2 regions of the Mesorhizobium sp. LCM 4577 genome follow, and region 1 is predicted to be linked to the other one. Evidence: riboswitches for the same ligand, from Rfam matches in the RefSeq annotation. Region 1 holds a riboswitch; the other holds the start of a gene.

Region 1 (8,510 bases):
CCTTGCGACCAGGCCGCCGGCGAGCCGCTCGACCTGCAGGGTGTCGTCCCAGGCCGCTTGCCGAACGAGATCGGCGGCGGAGCTGTCGAAGCCTGCGAGGCGGCGGTGAAATCCTATCCCGACATTGCGCGCTTCCGTTACGAGTTGGGGCGGACGCTTCTGGCGTCCGGCAGGATCGACGAAGCCAGACAGGCGATCCAGGAGGCCGCGGACAAGGGACATATCCGCGCCCTGTTCGCGCTCGGCTCTATCGGCTCCGTCGACTTGGCGAAGGCGAACGACCTCTATTCGACAGCGTCCGACAAGGGAGACCCCTACGCCATGGCCGTCTGGGGCCGCGCTTTGTTCGACGGTCTCGGCGTCCAGCGTGATACCGGCAAGGGGCTCGACCTGCTGCTCCAGGCAGCGGCGATGGGACATGTCGATGCCATGAAGAACCTTGCGATGATCTTCAAGGAAGGCCGCAATGGCGTACCCACCGACCCGGACCGCGCGCTGGCTTTCCTCAAGGCCGGCATGGAGCGGCAGGACGTGTACTCGATGGGCATCCTGGGCCTTGCGGCGCATCTCGCGCGTCCCGCGGTCATGGCTTGCAAGCCCCCGAAGGTCATCACGAAGATAAAGGTGGTCCGCGTGCCCGTGTCGAAACCGAAGACCATCGCACCGACAGTTCCAGTAACGCCAACGGTCAAGCCGGTGCCGCCGGAAACCGGGAGGACACCCTGGAGTGGCGGCAACCAGGGCGCCAATCGCGCCGGCGGCGGCAGTACCGGTGGTGGCCAAAGTGAGGGTGGCGAAACCGGCAGCGACGGCTTGTGACGACAACGGCTCCCGACCGGGCGATTGTTCAAGCAGCCGACGGAGCCCGGTCGGGCTGAACTCGCGACACGCTACCTGTCGGTGACGATCTTGACCTTGTCGCCGGCCGATACGCTGGCGCCGGGCGACATGGCGTTGAGCACGCGGAAGAGGTCTAGCTTGCGGTCGACGCCGACCATCTGGGCCGCGAGCGAACCCATCGTCTGGCCGGCCTGGACGGTGACGACCCGGATATGCAGCGGCTTCAGCGCCGCCTTCTCGGCCGGGCTCAGCACGCGGAAGGAGCCGCTGACCGAGCGCGCGACCGGGTCCAGCGCGGTGCTGGCCGAAGGCGCGGCCGTCAGCAACCTGTAGACCTGCCCGCCGGCGCGGATCACCGCGATATCGAACTGCCAGCCTTGCGCGCTGGCATGCGCCATAGCCGCCTCGTTGCCGTTGACCGTCTCCTGGCGCACGCTGGCGTCTTCGAGCCCCGCCACCCAGCCGCTGCGGATGTAATCGGTGAGCGAGACCGACTTGTCGATCGCCACGCCATCGAAACGGATGGCGATGTCGCCCGGCCCGGTCGCGGTCACCGCGGCCGCCGAATTGTCGATGACGAAGCCGTCCGGCACCGTGAAGGAGACGCCGAGATTGGGGTGCATGAAGGTCTGGCCGCGCACATAGCCTTCTTCCGGCGTGTCGCCGTAGAGCAGGCCGTCTATGCCGGCCAGAAATGCGTCGCGGTCGCGCGTGCCGACGCCGGGCGGGCCGAAATTACGCGCAAGGCGCTGCGCCAGCTCGATGCGCTGTGGCGTGTTGGGGTGCGTCGCCAGGAAGTCGAGGCTGGCGTCGGTGGCGCCGCTGACCGAGCGGAAATCCGTGTAAGCCGACATCGACTGCAGGAAACGGCCGGCGGCGTAAGGATCGTAGCCCGCCTCGCCGATCGACTTGATGCCGATGGCGTCGGCCTGGAGTTCCTGGTTGCGCGAGAATTGCGCCAGCCTCAGCTTGCCGCGGATCAGCGCCGCCTTGGCCGTCGGACTGTCGCCGAGCACGTCGGAAACCACCTTGGTCGCCAGGCCTTCCTCGGCCTCGAGCTGCTGCCGCTGCAGGCCATGGTTGGCGGTGACGTGGCCCATCTCATGCGCGATGACGGCGGCAAGCTCGGAGGAATCGTTGGCCAGCGCCAGCAGCCCGCGCGTCACATAAAGATAGCCACCCGGCAGCGCGAAGGCGTTGACATTGGGTGAGTTGAGGATGGTGATGCGATAGGTCTGGGTCGGGTTGGCCGACACCACCGTCAGATTGCCGACGACCTTGGCCACCATGCGTTCCAGCTTAGGATCGGAATATTCGCCGCCATAGGTGGCGAGAATCCGTGGATGCTGCGCTTTCGCCATTTCGGCGAGCTTGGCGTTGGCGACGACGTTGTCGACGGTGATCGGCTTGTCGGAAGGCTGGAAGCCGCTCTCCTGCACGTCCGGCGGCGTGAACATCTGGCAGCTGGCAAGCGCCACGGCAACGCTCGCCAGCGCGAAAAATCGTGCCAGTGGCCTCATCCACACTTTCTCAGTGCCGGTCGACAGATCGGCTTCCTTTCGACATCTTTCGGCAAATCACGGCCCAGCCGGACCAGCATGGCCGGACCTAGCCATACTCCCCCGGACAAGGCAAGCAAACGCCGGATCACCCGTTGCCGGTTTGGCCGTAAATTATGTCCGCTTCCGGGCAATATGTTGTGATCCGGCAACGGTGCCGCCTTGATCGCCGATATAGCGCCTGAACGCATCCGGTCCAGACCGGTCGAAGAAATCGTCGGCCGGCCCGGCCGCCGCGATCGTGCCTTCATCGAGAAATGCCACGTCCTGGCCGATGCGGCGCGCATCCTCCGGCTGATGCGTGACGAACAGCACCGTCATTTCGCGTTCGGCATGGATGCCGGCGACAAGATCGAGCATGTCCTCGCGCAGCGCCGGGCCGAGCGATGCGAAAGGCTCGTCGAGCAGCAAGACCGGCCGGTCGCGCAGCAGCACCCGCGCCAGCGCCACGCGCTGCCGCTCGCCGCCGGAAAGCTCGCGCGGCAGCCGCTTTTCCTTGCCCGCCAGGCCCACACGCGCCAGTGCCTCGGCGACGGCAACGCGGTCGGCCTCGCCGAGTTTCAGCGACGGCGAGCGGCCGAGTCCGACATTGGCTTCGACCGAAAGGTGGGCAAACAAATTGTTTTCCTGGAACACCATCGACACCGGTCGCGCCGAAGGCGGCGTGTCGCCGATGTCGATGCCGCCGATCAGCACCCTGCCCGCATCGGGCGTTTCGAAGCCGGCTATCAGATTGAGCAGCGTCGACTTGCCGGAACCGCTCGGCCCCATGATGGCGGTGATCCTGCCCGCCGCGAATTCGGCATCGAAGCGGAAGGAAGATTCGCCGTAGCTGAACGCGATACCATCCAGCGTGACGGTGAGGCCCTTATGCGCGGCGGTGCCGTCGATCGTCGTCGTCATGACTTTCCTTCCCGCCCCAGCCAGTCAGCAACGACCACCAGCATCAGGCAGACGAGGCCGAGCAGCAAGGCGAGTCCCGCGGCGTCGGCGGTCCGGTAGCTGCCCATGCGCGCCAAAAGCAGATAGGGCAAGGTCTGTACGGAATCGCTGCCGAACAGCGCGATCACCCCGAGATCGCCGAGCGACAGCGCCATGGCGAAGGCGAATCCGGTGGCCAAGGGCCGCCTCAGCGACGGCCAGTCGATCAGGCTGAGCCGGGTCCAGCCGGATATGCCGAGCGCCAGGCAAAGCCGCTCATGGCGTTCGCTCGCCGCATCATAGGCCGGGCGAATGGCGCGGATGGCGAAGGGCATGGCCATCACCGCATTGACGGCGACGACCATGACCGGCGCGATGGCGAAGACATCGGTGATGCTGCGCAACGCCAGGAACCAGCCGGCGCCAAGCACGATCGGCGGCACGACGAGCACGAAGCCGGCTCCGGTGTCGGCGGCGTGCTCGAGCAGCGACATGGCGCTGCCGGCACGGCGCCGCAGGGCCAGCGCGCGCCGCGCCGCGATCAGCGCCAGCGACAAGGTCACGCTGAGCAGCGCCGCAAGCAAAGCAAGGCCCGCGCTGGTGAGCGTCGCGCGGCGCACCGCCTCCTCGCCCGCCAATCGGCCGAGATCGGCCTCCAGACCTGAAACCACCGTCGCCGCCATCGGTCCGGCGACGAACAGCAGGGCAAGCACGATGAGGCCGCCATTCAGCACGCTCTCCATGCGGCCCGCCGAAAGGTAGCGGCGCGGCGCCACCGGCAGATTGGCGTCGCCGACGGCGTTGGCGCCGAGCCGCGTGAGAGCGACGACCACGATGAAGGTCAGCGCGATCTGCAACAGCGTCAGCACCACGGCGCGCGCGGGATCGAAATCGAAGCGCAGCGCCTGGTAGATGGCGACCTCCAGCGTCGTCGCGGCCGGACCGCCGCCCAGCGTCAGCACGATGGTGAAGGAGGTGATGCAGAGCATGAAGACCAGTCCGGCGATCCCCGGCAAGGCCGCGCGCAGCACCGGCCATTCGATCAGCCGGAAGGCCGGGCGGGCGCTCATCCCAAGCTGGCTCGCCAGTCGCCACTGGTCGGCGGGAATGGTGCCCAGCGACTCCAGGAACAGGCGCGTCGCCAAGGGCAGGTTGAAGAAGACATGCGCGACCAGGATGCCGGAGAGGCCGTAGATGCCGGGCCATTCTCCGCCGCCAAGCCCGGCGAAGACGCCGGCAAAGTACCCGGCGCGACCGTAGAGCGCCAATATGCCGAGCGCGGCGACGATTGCCGGCAATGCCAGCGGCACGGTGAACAGTTGCAGGATCAGTCGGCGGCCGGGAAAGGCTGGATGCCGGGACAAGGCGCGCGCCACGAGCAGCGCCGGCGCGACCGACAGGAGCGTCGAGAGAGCCGCCTGCCAAAGCGTGAAGCGGGCGACGCGAAAGAGATAGCTGTCGAAGGCGGCGGCAGCGCCGGAGAGGTCATGCGCGCCTTCGATGGCGAGGCCGGCGAAGGCGCCGCCGATGAGGATGGCGATTGCTGCAAGAGCGATGACGCCAGCGGTTATGCGGGAGTCACGCGTGGCGTGCACGCTGCACCTTGTTGAGATTCAGCGAACGCCGCGTTCCTTCGCGCCCCCCTCTGGCCTGCCGGCCATCTCCCCCTCTAGGGGGGAGATTAGCAGCTTCGACGCCCCGCTTAGTCCTGCAGCATTGGAGATTGGCGAAAGTCGGCGTGACAGCCAATCTCCCCCCTTGAGGGGGAGATGTCCGGCAGGACAGAGAGGGGGGCCTTGGCGCAAGCATCGCAGCCCTACTTGCTCATCACCGCCAGCCACTCATCCACCCAGGCCTTGCGGTTGGCCGCCACTTCCTCAGGACTGAACAGCAAGGTCTTGGTCGGCTTCACCAGCTTGTCGAAGGCCGGGTTGAGCGGCTTGTCGGTCTTGCCGGCCGGGAACATCCAGTTGGTCTCCGGAATGACGTCCTGGAACTTCGGTCCGGTCATGAAGGCGATGAATTTCTGCGCCAGCGGGTTCTTCGCGCCGGCCGTGGTGATGCCGGCAACCTCGATCTGCAGGTATTCGCCCTCCTCGAAGGAGGCCGCCTGGTAGCGCTCGGTGTTCTCGGCCACCATGTGGTAGGCCGGCGAGGTGGTGTAGGAGAGCACCATCGGAGCCTCGCCCTTGGTGAACAGGCCATAGGCCTCGCTCCAGCCCGGCGTCACCGTCAGGACCTTGGTCTTGAGCTTGGCCCAGGCTTCCGGCGCCTTGTCGCCATAGACAGACTTCACCCACAAAAGCAGGCCAAGGCCGGGCGTCGAGGTGCGCGGATCCTGGATGACGATCTTGTCGGTGCCGCTGCCTTCCACCAGCTCCTTCAGGCTCTTCGGCGGGACTTTCAGCTTCTGCGTGTCGTAGACGACGGCGAAATAGCCATAGTCGAAGGGCACGAAAGTGTCGTCGCTCCAGCCTCCGGGCACATTGATCCCGGAGACTTCGCCATGCGGCGCGAAGAGGCCGCTCGCCTTCGCGTCCGCCGTCAGATTGGTGTCGAGGCCAAGCACGACATCGGCTTTGGTGCCGGCGCCTTCGAGCTTGACGCGGTTGAGCAGCGCCACACCGTCGGCCACCGAGACGAATTCGAGATCGCAGCCGCATTCGGCCTCGAATTCCTTCTTCACGGCCGGTCCGGGTCCCCAATCGGCGGTGAAGCTTTCATAAGTATAGACGGTGAGCTTGTCCTTGGCCTYGGCAGGCGCGACGCCCGCCAGAAGCGCAACAAGGCCGGTTGCGAGAATGAGATTGGACAGCATTGCGCGCATCGGCGCCTCCTTCGTTCGAGTGACAAGGAATTGAGGCGCCGGATGGTCCGAAACGTCTAATCCCTCCGCCGGTACAAACCGGATCAGGTTCAGCGGGTTGGCTTGATCGCCTCTCAGCCGGATCACGTCCGGCACCCCGTTAGAGCGTTTCGACAGATAGGCCCGGCCGAAGCGGCGCGCAAGCGGAAGTTTTGCCGGGCAGCTAATGTTCGCCGGCAGGGTTCGCAACCGAAGCGCACTGCATCCGGCTTCCGTTTCGCCCGGTGGGCTGGTAAGGGCGACGCCCATGGGCACATTCACCATCCTGCTTGGCGGCGAACTCATCCGCACGCCCCGGCTCGAACGCCAGATCACTGGCTCGCGCGTCATCGCCGCCGACGCCGGCATCGGCCATGCCCGCTTGCTGGATATCGTCCCGGAACTCTGGGTTGGCGATTTCGATTCGGTGCCGGCCAACCTGCCGGATGATCTCGCCGCCGTTCCGCGAAAAGTCTTCCCGGCCGAGAAGGACATGACCGACGGAGAGCTCGCCATAGCGGAAGCGCTTCAGCGCGGCGCCACCAGCCTGGTGCTGGCCGGAGCCTTTGGCGGCAAGCGCGCCGACCATGCCGTCCTGCATCTGGCGCTGGCCGTGCGGCTGGCCGCCGCCGGCACGCGGGTGCTGCTGACGAGCGGCGCGCAGGAAGGCGTTCCGATCCTGCCCGGCAAATCGAGCTTCGACTATGATGAGGGCACCTTGTTTTCGGTGCTCGGCTTCTCCGAGCTTGGCGGCCTGACTGTGACCGGCGCCAAATGGCCGCTCGACCGCGTCGAGGTGGCGTTCGGCTCCTCGCTCACTATATCAAACGAGGTCAAAGGGCGGCTCGGCATCGCGCTGGAGCGCGGCCGGGCGCTGCTTCTGGCCCACCCTTATCCTCTTCCAGAAAGCTGATATGGCGCCGCCACTCCTCAACCTCGACGGCATTAAACTGACCTTCGGCGGCACGCCGCTGCTCGACGGCGCGGCGCTCAGCGCATCCGCCGGCGAGAAGATCGCGCTGGTCGGCCGCAATGGCTCGGGCAAGTCGACGCTGCTCAAGATCGCCGCCGGCATGATCGAGCCGCAGGACGGCGAGGTCTTCCGCCAACCCTCGGCCACGGTCCGCTATCTGCCGCAGATGCCCGACATGGACGGTTTCGCCAGCGTGCGCGCCTATGTCGAAGCCGGCCTCGGCCCGGCCGACGATCCGCATCGCGCCACCTATCTGATGGAACATCTCGGCCTCACCGGCGAGGAGCGGCCGAACGATCTTTCAGGCGGCGAGGCGCGCCGCGCTGCGCTAGCCCGTGTCATGGCGCCCGAGCCCGACATCCTTTTGCTCGACGAGCCGACCAACCATCTCGATCTCTCGGTCATCGAGTGGCTGGAAGAAGAGCTTGCCCGCACCTCTTCCGCGGTGATCCTGATCTCGCACGACCGCCGCTTTCTCGAGCGCGTCTCGCGCGCCACCGTCTGGCTCGACCGCGGCCAGACGCGGCGCCTGGACAAGGGCTTCGCGCATTTCGAGGAGTGGCGCGACCAGGTGCTGGAGGAGGAGGAGCGCGAGCAGCACAAGCTCGGCCGCCAGATCGTGCGCGAGGAGCACTGGCTGCGCTACGGCGTGACCGCCAGGCGCAAGCGCAACATGCGCCGGCTCGGCGAATTGCAGACCATGCGCCAGCGCTTCCGCAGCCATCGCGGCGCCGAGGGCACCGCCACCATGGTGGCGAGCGACGCCGCCGAATCCGGCAAGCTGGTGATCGAAGCCAAGGCCATCGACAAGAGCTTTGGCGACCTCACCGTGGTCAAAGGGTTCTCGACCCGCATCCAGCGCGGCGACCGCGTCGGCCTGGTCGGCCCGAACGGCGCGGGCAAAACGACATTGCTGAAGATGCTGACCGGAGAGCTGGCGCCGGATGCCGGCACCGTGCGGCTCGGTGTCAATCTCGAGATCGCGACGCTCGATCAGAAACGCGAGGCCGTCGACCCGCAGGAGACGCTGGCGCACTACCTGACCGACGGGCGCGGCGAGAACCTGCTCGTCAATGGCGAGCAGCGCCATGTCGTCTCCTACATGAAGGATTTCCTGTTCAAGCCCGAGCAGGCGCGCACGCCGGTGCGCGAGCTTTCCGGCGGCGAGCGGGCGCGGCTGCTGCTGGCCCGCGTTCTGGCGCGGCCGGCGAACCTTCTGGTGCTCGACGAGCCGACCAACGATCTCGACATGGAGACGTTGGAACTGCTGCAGGAATTGGTCGCGGGCTTTGCCGGCACGGTGATCCTGGTCAGCCACGACCGCGACTTCCTCGACCGCACCGTCACCAGCGTGATCGCGCCAGAGGGCAAC
Region 2 (5,382 bases), on a different contig from region 1:
CCGGCGCAAAGCCGCGTTCCTTCGGCGCTTGGCCGCTACCCCAGAAACTCGTTCGTGAAATACGCGCCCAAAGCCGGCTTGTCCTTCAACGCCTTGCCGTTGCCGTCAAGCAATATCCCCGAGGCAAACAAATACCCGCCCATCGCTTCCATCTTGGCCTTGTCCATCGTACCGATGGCGCCGTTTGCGCTCTTCAGGAAATGGCCGTCGTTCAGCGCCTTCAGCGATGCATCGATCAGCGCCGGGTTGGTGAGCGTGTCCTTGTTGGCGGCGATCAGCAGCTCGCCTGCCTCCTGGGCATGATCCACGGCGAATTCGTAGCCGCGCCGCGTCGCCTGGACGAAGGCCGCGGCGGCCTTCGGGTTGGCGACGAGGTAGGCGTTGCTGGAGACGATCAGCGTGGTGTGCTCGTCCGGCACGCCGTAATCGGCGTAGCGGAAGCTGCGCTGCTTGAGGCCCTTCAGCTCGGCCTCGACGCCTTCCCAGGTCGAGACTTCCAGCGTGAAATCTACCGCGCCGTTGGCCAGTGCGTCGTAGGCGGAGGTGCCCAGCGTCACGGTCGAAAAATCGCCCTTGCCGCCGTCATGGCGGATGATGGTCTGCAGCAGCGCATTCTCCCAGGCGCTGCCGAAGCCGCCATAGGTCAGGCCGTCGAGATTTTTCGGACTTTGAATAGCGGTGCGGTCGGCGTTGAAGACGACGCGGCCGGTCTCCGATTGGACGACGGCATAGACGGCCTTCAGGTCGGCTCCGGCGCTCTTTTGCGTGAACAGGCCGAGCGAGCCGGAAATGCCGAAATCGGCATTGCCACTGGCGACCAGCGTGCCCGAACCCGTGTCGCCATAGGGCAGGATCTCCACCTCCAAGCCTGCGTCGCGGTAAAAGCCTTTGTCGCGCGCCACGAACAGGCCAACGTGGTTGGTGTTGACCGTCCAGTCGAGCGCGACGGTGATCTTTTGCGATGCGGCCCGGGCACGCGTGGCGGCTCCGGCAAATGGCAGGCTGGCGGCCAGAAGCAGCGCCTGGCGGCGGGTAATATCAATCATTTCGGTTCTCCATCGGGTGTTCGTTGATTGGGACCGGCCGGCCAAGCAGCGTGTCGAGGATGTCGGCCTCGATCGCCGCCGCCTCGCGGGCGAGCTCGGCACTTTCGGTGCGCGGGCGCGGCAGCGGCACCGCCACTTCACGCACAATCCGTGCGGGGCGCTCGGACAGCACATAGATGCGGTCGGACAGAAGCACGGCCTCGCGCACGTCATGGGTGATAAGCAGCGCCGTCCAGCGGTGGCTCCGCCAGATCGTCTCCAGCCAGCGCTGCATAGCCGCGCGGGTCAGCGCGTCGAGCGCGCCGAAAGGCTCGTCGAGCAACAGCATGTCGCGCTGCTGCACCACGGTGCGCAAGAGCGCCGCGCGCTGGCGCATGCCGCCGGACAGCTCGGCCGGCCAGGCGCGCTCGAAGCCGGCAAGACCGAACTCGGCGAACAACGGCGCCACGCGCTCGCGCGCCGTGCTGCGCTTCATGCCCTGCACTTCCAGCCCCAGCGTCGCATTGTCGATGATGCGCCGCCACGGCATCAGCGCGTCGCGCTGCGGCATGAAGGCGAAGCGGGCGCCGTCGAGCGGCGCGCCGTCGAAGCGCATCTCGCCCTCGCCCCGGATCGCGCCGGTGAGCAGTTGGAACAATGTCGACTTGCCGGCACCGGAAGGGCCGAGGATCGAGACGAATTCACCCGCCGCGACATGAAGCGAAATGCCGGCCAGCACCTCGAGCGCGCCAAAGCTTTTGCGCAGGTCGCGGAGCTCGAGGCGCTTCATCGCCGGCCCTCCCCGGAAGGCCTGTTGCCGCCATGCCCCGCCCTTTCGCCCTTTGCATTTTCCCACGGCATGGCCAGGCGCTGCACCAGCACGGCAAGGCCGAACAACACCAGCGTCAGCGCCGAGCTGACGGCGACCGCCGCGAGCACAAGGTCGGGCCGGAAATTGTTCTTGGCGCTGAGCATGTAGATACCCAGCCCCTTCGCCGCGCCCGCATATTCGGCGAAGATCGCGCCCACCACCGCATAGGTGATGGAGATCCTCAGGCCCGCGAAGAAATAGGGCAGCGCCGACGGCAGCCGCGCGAGCCAAAAGATGCGCCAGCGCCCTGCCCCCATGGCGGCGAGCAGCTGGCTGATTTCGGTGCTCGTGGCGGCGTAGCCCTCGACCAGCGCCACCATCATCGGGAAGAAGGTGACCAAAGCCACGAGCAGTATCTTCGGCAACAGCCCGAAGCCGAACCACAACACCACCAGCGGCGCGATCGCCACCAGCGGCAAGGTCTGACTGGCGATCAGCAGCGGGAACAGCGCCCGGCGCAGGGGGGCCAAAAAATCGACCAGCGCCGAGAGGATGAAGGCTGCGACGAGAGAGAAGGCGAAGCCGGCCAGCGTGGCGCGGATGGTGGGCAGCGTGTTGTCGGCCAGTGCCGCGCGATTCTCCCAGGCTTGCGCCAGCACGCGGGACGGCGCGGGGAGCACAGTAGGGGCTATGCCGCCGAAGCGGGCGTAGAGCTCCCAGGCGGTGAGGAAAAGGGCGAAAGCCAGTGCGGCGGGGAAGAAATTAGCGAAGGTTCGCGTGAAGGTTAATCTCTCCCCTTGCGCGGGAGATTGGCCGTCGCGACCGCTTTCGCCAATCGTCGAAAGTTCTCTCGACGAAGCGCCCTCTCCCCCGCGCAARGGATCGTACCAAACAGCCACGACATCTACCTCGACAGCTCGAGCTTGCGCGGGCTCAAACCGCGGTCGGGCTGTTCGCCGAAATCGTTATGTCGAGCGTCACATGCCCGGCGCCAGGGCCGAAGCGGCAGAACGCCTCGTTCAGCGTGGCGAACACCGCGCCGGCGTCGCCGCGCAGCTTGGTGCAGAAATGCTTCGAGCGCTCGAAGACGCCGGACTGTTTCAGGAAGTCGATGCAGCCATAGATCTCGTCCATGTGGTCACCGGTGCCCATCACATAGAGCGAGAACTGCGCCGCCACCGCCTGGCTGGTCGAGGGTGTCGCATGCACGGCACTGAGCGCGGCCGCCTTGCGTTCCTCGAGCGGGATCGCCGGGCCGCCGATCTCGTCGGAGCGGCAGATCGGGTCGTCCGGCTCGCCGGGGCAGCCGCGCGAGACCGCGGCCGACAGCACGCAATGATTACCGCTTTTGGCGGCCGCCACGAACAGGTCACGCATTGCGGGAAACAGCACTTCGGGCGGCCCGACCAGCAGCGTTGAAATGTCGTCGGTCTCGATCCYCAGCCTGTCGCGGTAAGGGTCGAGCGCACCGAGCGCGCCAAGGATGACGCCGACGAAATCGTCGGCCATGGGATAAAGGGAAATCTGTGCGCCGGAAAACATGGCCCGCCTCGCTCCGCTGGTATTATCCAGATCAGCTTTAGGGTCCGGAGGCTTGCCGCCACCATCTCAGCCCCGACCGTACGGAGCACCCCTGTGGATGGCCGGTTAAAGCACTGTTCGAGCGAAAGGGGAAGCGTTTTTTTGCAGAGCCAATTGGGCGGGGAGCCTCATCTCCCCCGAAGGGGAGATGGCCGGTTATGAGATTTTCGCGGATTCTTTATAGCCGCTTTATCGTTCAAATTGTACGAATCGCGCTTGCTTACTTTTCGTACATAAAGTACGATACTTCCCTTCTTTTGAGGGGACTTGCTTGGACACCGCGAACCATGCCGCTTTCGCCGACCTCTCCCGCCCCTTGCTGTCGCCACTGCCGCTCGCCGAGCGCGAACGTCTTGCCGGCGCATGGCGCATGGCCAGCCAGGACATCGCCGACGACATCCGCTTCATCCGGCAATATCTGAAAGTGATCGCCGAGAAGGACGAGCGGCTTTCGACCGGCACGCTGGTGCATGGCCGCGCCTATGTCGAGGCCTGCGCGGCCTGGCTGCCGGAGACTGTGGCGCGATATTCGCGCAATCTGAGGCTGATCAGCGAATGCGAAAGCGCGATGACGGCGGCGGGGATAAGGTTTGCCCGGTCGAGCGATGCGTGGTGAGTCCGGACAATCGCAGCGCTGCAACCCTTAGGCCACCCGTCGCAAAATGCATCGTTTCACACAATTGCCAATTGGTGGACGCGCACGAGCGGCCGGTGGTTAATTCCTCTCAGGCGAAGGAGGGTAAGCCGCATACCAGGGAGGAATTCGTTTTGATGGACCAGCGCATCGACATCGGCATACAGCCCGACGACCAACCCTACGAAGTCACCTCATTCGCCCGGAAGCACGGCCTGACTATCCCCGTCGCGGACGCGGTCCTTTTCGCCAAGGGTCCGTCGCCGTCGCGGGCCGCCTGCGACACGGCCGCGCTGGCTTTCCTGTGCGCGGTCGCGCGATACGCCGGAAAGCAAGGACGGCGGTAGCCCCGCCTACCAGCTGAACTGCAGCCCCGCGCTGCCGCCGACCTGACTGCCGGCGAAGGCAATGCCGAGCGTGCCGGTCAGCCGGCCGCCATGGGCAGTGAGGGGAAGGCTCGGTGCTGCCGATACAGGGCGCCACAAATCGACGTGCCGGGAATCGAAGCGCGAGACACGGCCGCGCCTTCACCTTCCGTGGATCGAATGAGGCTTGGCAGCGGCGGTCGCCGGAGATCAGGCCTTGGCTTTCGGTTTGACCGCCTTTGCCTTGGCGGGGGCCTTGGGTTTGGGCTTCTCGGCCTTGGCGGCGGCCTTCTTCGAACTCTTCGCCTTCGGCTTGCCTGCGGCATCGATCTCGGCGGTCGCCTGATCCCAATGCTCCATGTGGGCGCCCTCGGGCCGGCCGGCCTGCTCCCAGATCTCGTGTGCCCGCTGGCGAATGCGTTCGTGCCTGTCGTCCGTCACTGTCGCCTCCTGATGTTGGGACGGTCCCCGGCGCGAACATTAGCCGAATTTTCACGCGGCGTCTTCGCTATCGCATGCAAGCGATCGACTTTGACGGCAATTTCGCTCAGTGTCCGTCGATGACGACCGCGACGCCCAGATGCGCTGCCTTCTTTGTAATCAATCCGGCCAAATCCGCGTCAGAGCGGTCGGTTCCTGTACGCTGGCGCAGCAGGGAAATTGCCTCTTGCATCGACAGCAGGCCGGTTCTGTGCTCGGCCAGCAGCTTGTCGACCATGGCGGCGACACTCGGCGATTCGACGTGTGGATGATGCATGGCAACGACTCCTCCTCGTTGCCTCCCAAACCCGCTGTTGATCCTACGCCCTATGTCCACTTAGGAGAAGAGCCCGATCCTGCAGATGGACCGGGCTCCTCGGGGGATCACACGTTACTGGATCACCTGGACGACACGGCGCGTGCCGGGGTCGATCAGCACCGTGTGGTCATTGACGACGGCGTAACGGTACTTCACATCCGGAACCT

The links. A riboswitch is a leader RNA that binds a small molecule or an ion and turns the genes downstream of it on or off. The one in region 1 is predicted to bind thiamine pyrophosphate.
Region 2: another riboswitch for thiamine pyrophosphate. It lies ahead of LCM4577_RS09255 (YkoF family thiamine/hydroxymethylpyrimidine-binding protein); the one in region 1 lies ahead of thiB (thiamine ABC transporter substrate binding subunit).

The regions. Positions count from the first base shown of each region.
Region 1 is NZ_MDDU01000007.1:112,128-120,637, reverse strand. It holds gene LCM4577_RS12125 (caspase family protein) at 1-819, shown strand, start outside; gene LCM4577_RS12120 (M48 family metalloprotease) at 891-2,360, opposite strand; gene thiQ (thiamine ABC transporter ATP-binding protein) at 2,514-3,302, opposite strand; gene thiP (thiamine/thiamine pyrophosphate ABC transporter permease) at 3,299-4,915, opposite strand; gene thiB (thiamine ABC transporter substrate binding subunit) at 5,137-6,138, opposite strand; TPP riboswitch at 6,191-6,296, opposite strand; gene LCM4577_RS12100 (thiamine diphosphokinase) at 6,434-7,078, shown strand; gene LCM4577_RS12095 (ABC-F family ATP-binding cassette domain-containing protein) at 7,080-8,510, shown strand, end outside.
Region 2 is NZ_MDDU01000004.1:160,523-165,904, forward strand. It holds gene LCM4577_RS09240 (ABC transporter substrate-binding protein) at 36-1,046, opposite strand; gene LCM4577_RS09245 (ABC transporter ATP-binding protein) at 1,039-1,815, opposite strand; gene LCM4577_RS09250 (ABC transporter permease) at 1,812-2,582, opposite strand; gene LCM4577_RS09255 (YkoF family thiamine/hydroxymethylpyrimidine-binding protein) at 2,770-3,378, opposite strand; TPP riboswitch at 3,369-3,481, opposite strand; gene LCM4577_RS09260 (hypothetical protein) at 3,689-4,033, shown strand; gene LCM4577_RS09265 (hypothetical protein) at 4,189-4,398, shown strand; gene LCM4577_RS09270 (DUF2934 domain-containing protein) at 4,627-4,857, opposite strand; gene LCM4577_RS09275 (hypothetical protein) at 4,964-5,173, opposite strand; gene LCM4577_RS09280 (DUF1236 domain-containing protein) at 5,288-5,382, opposite strand, start outside.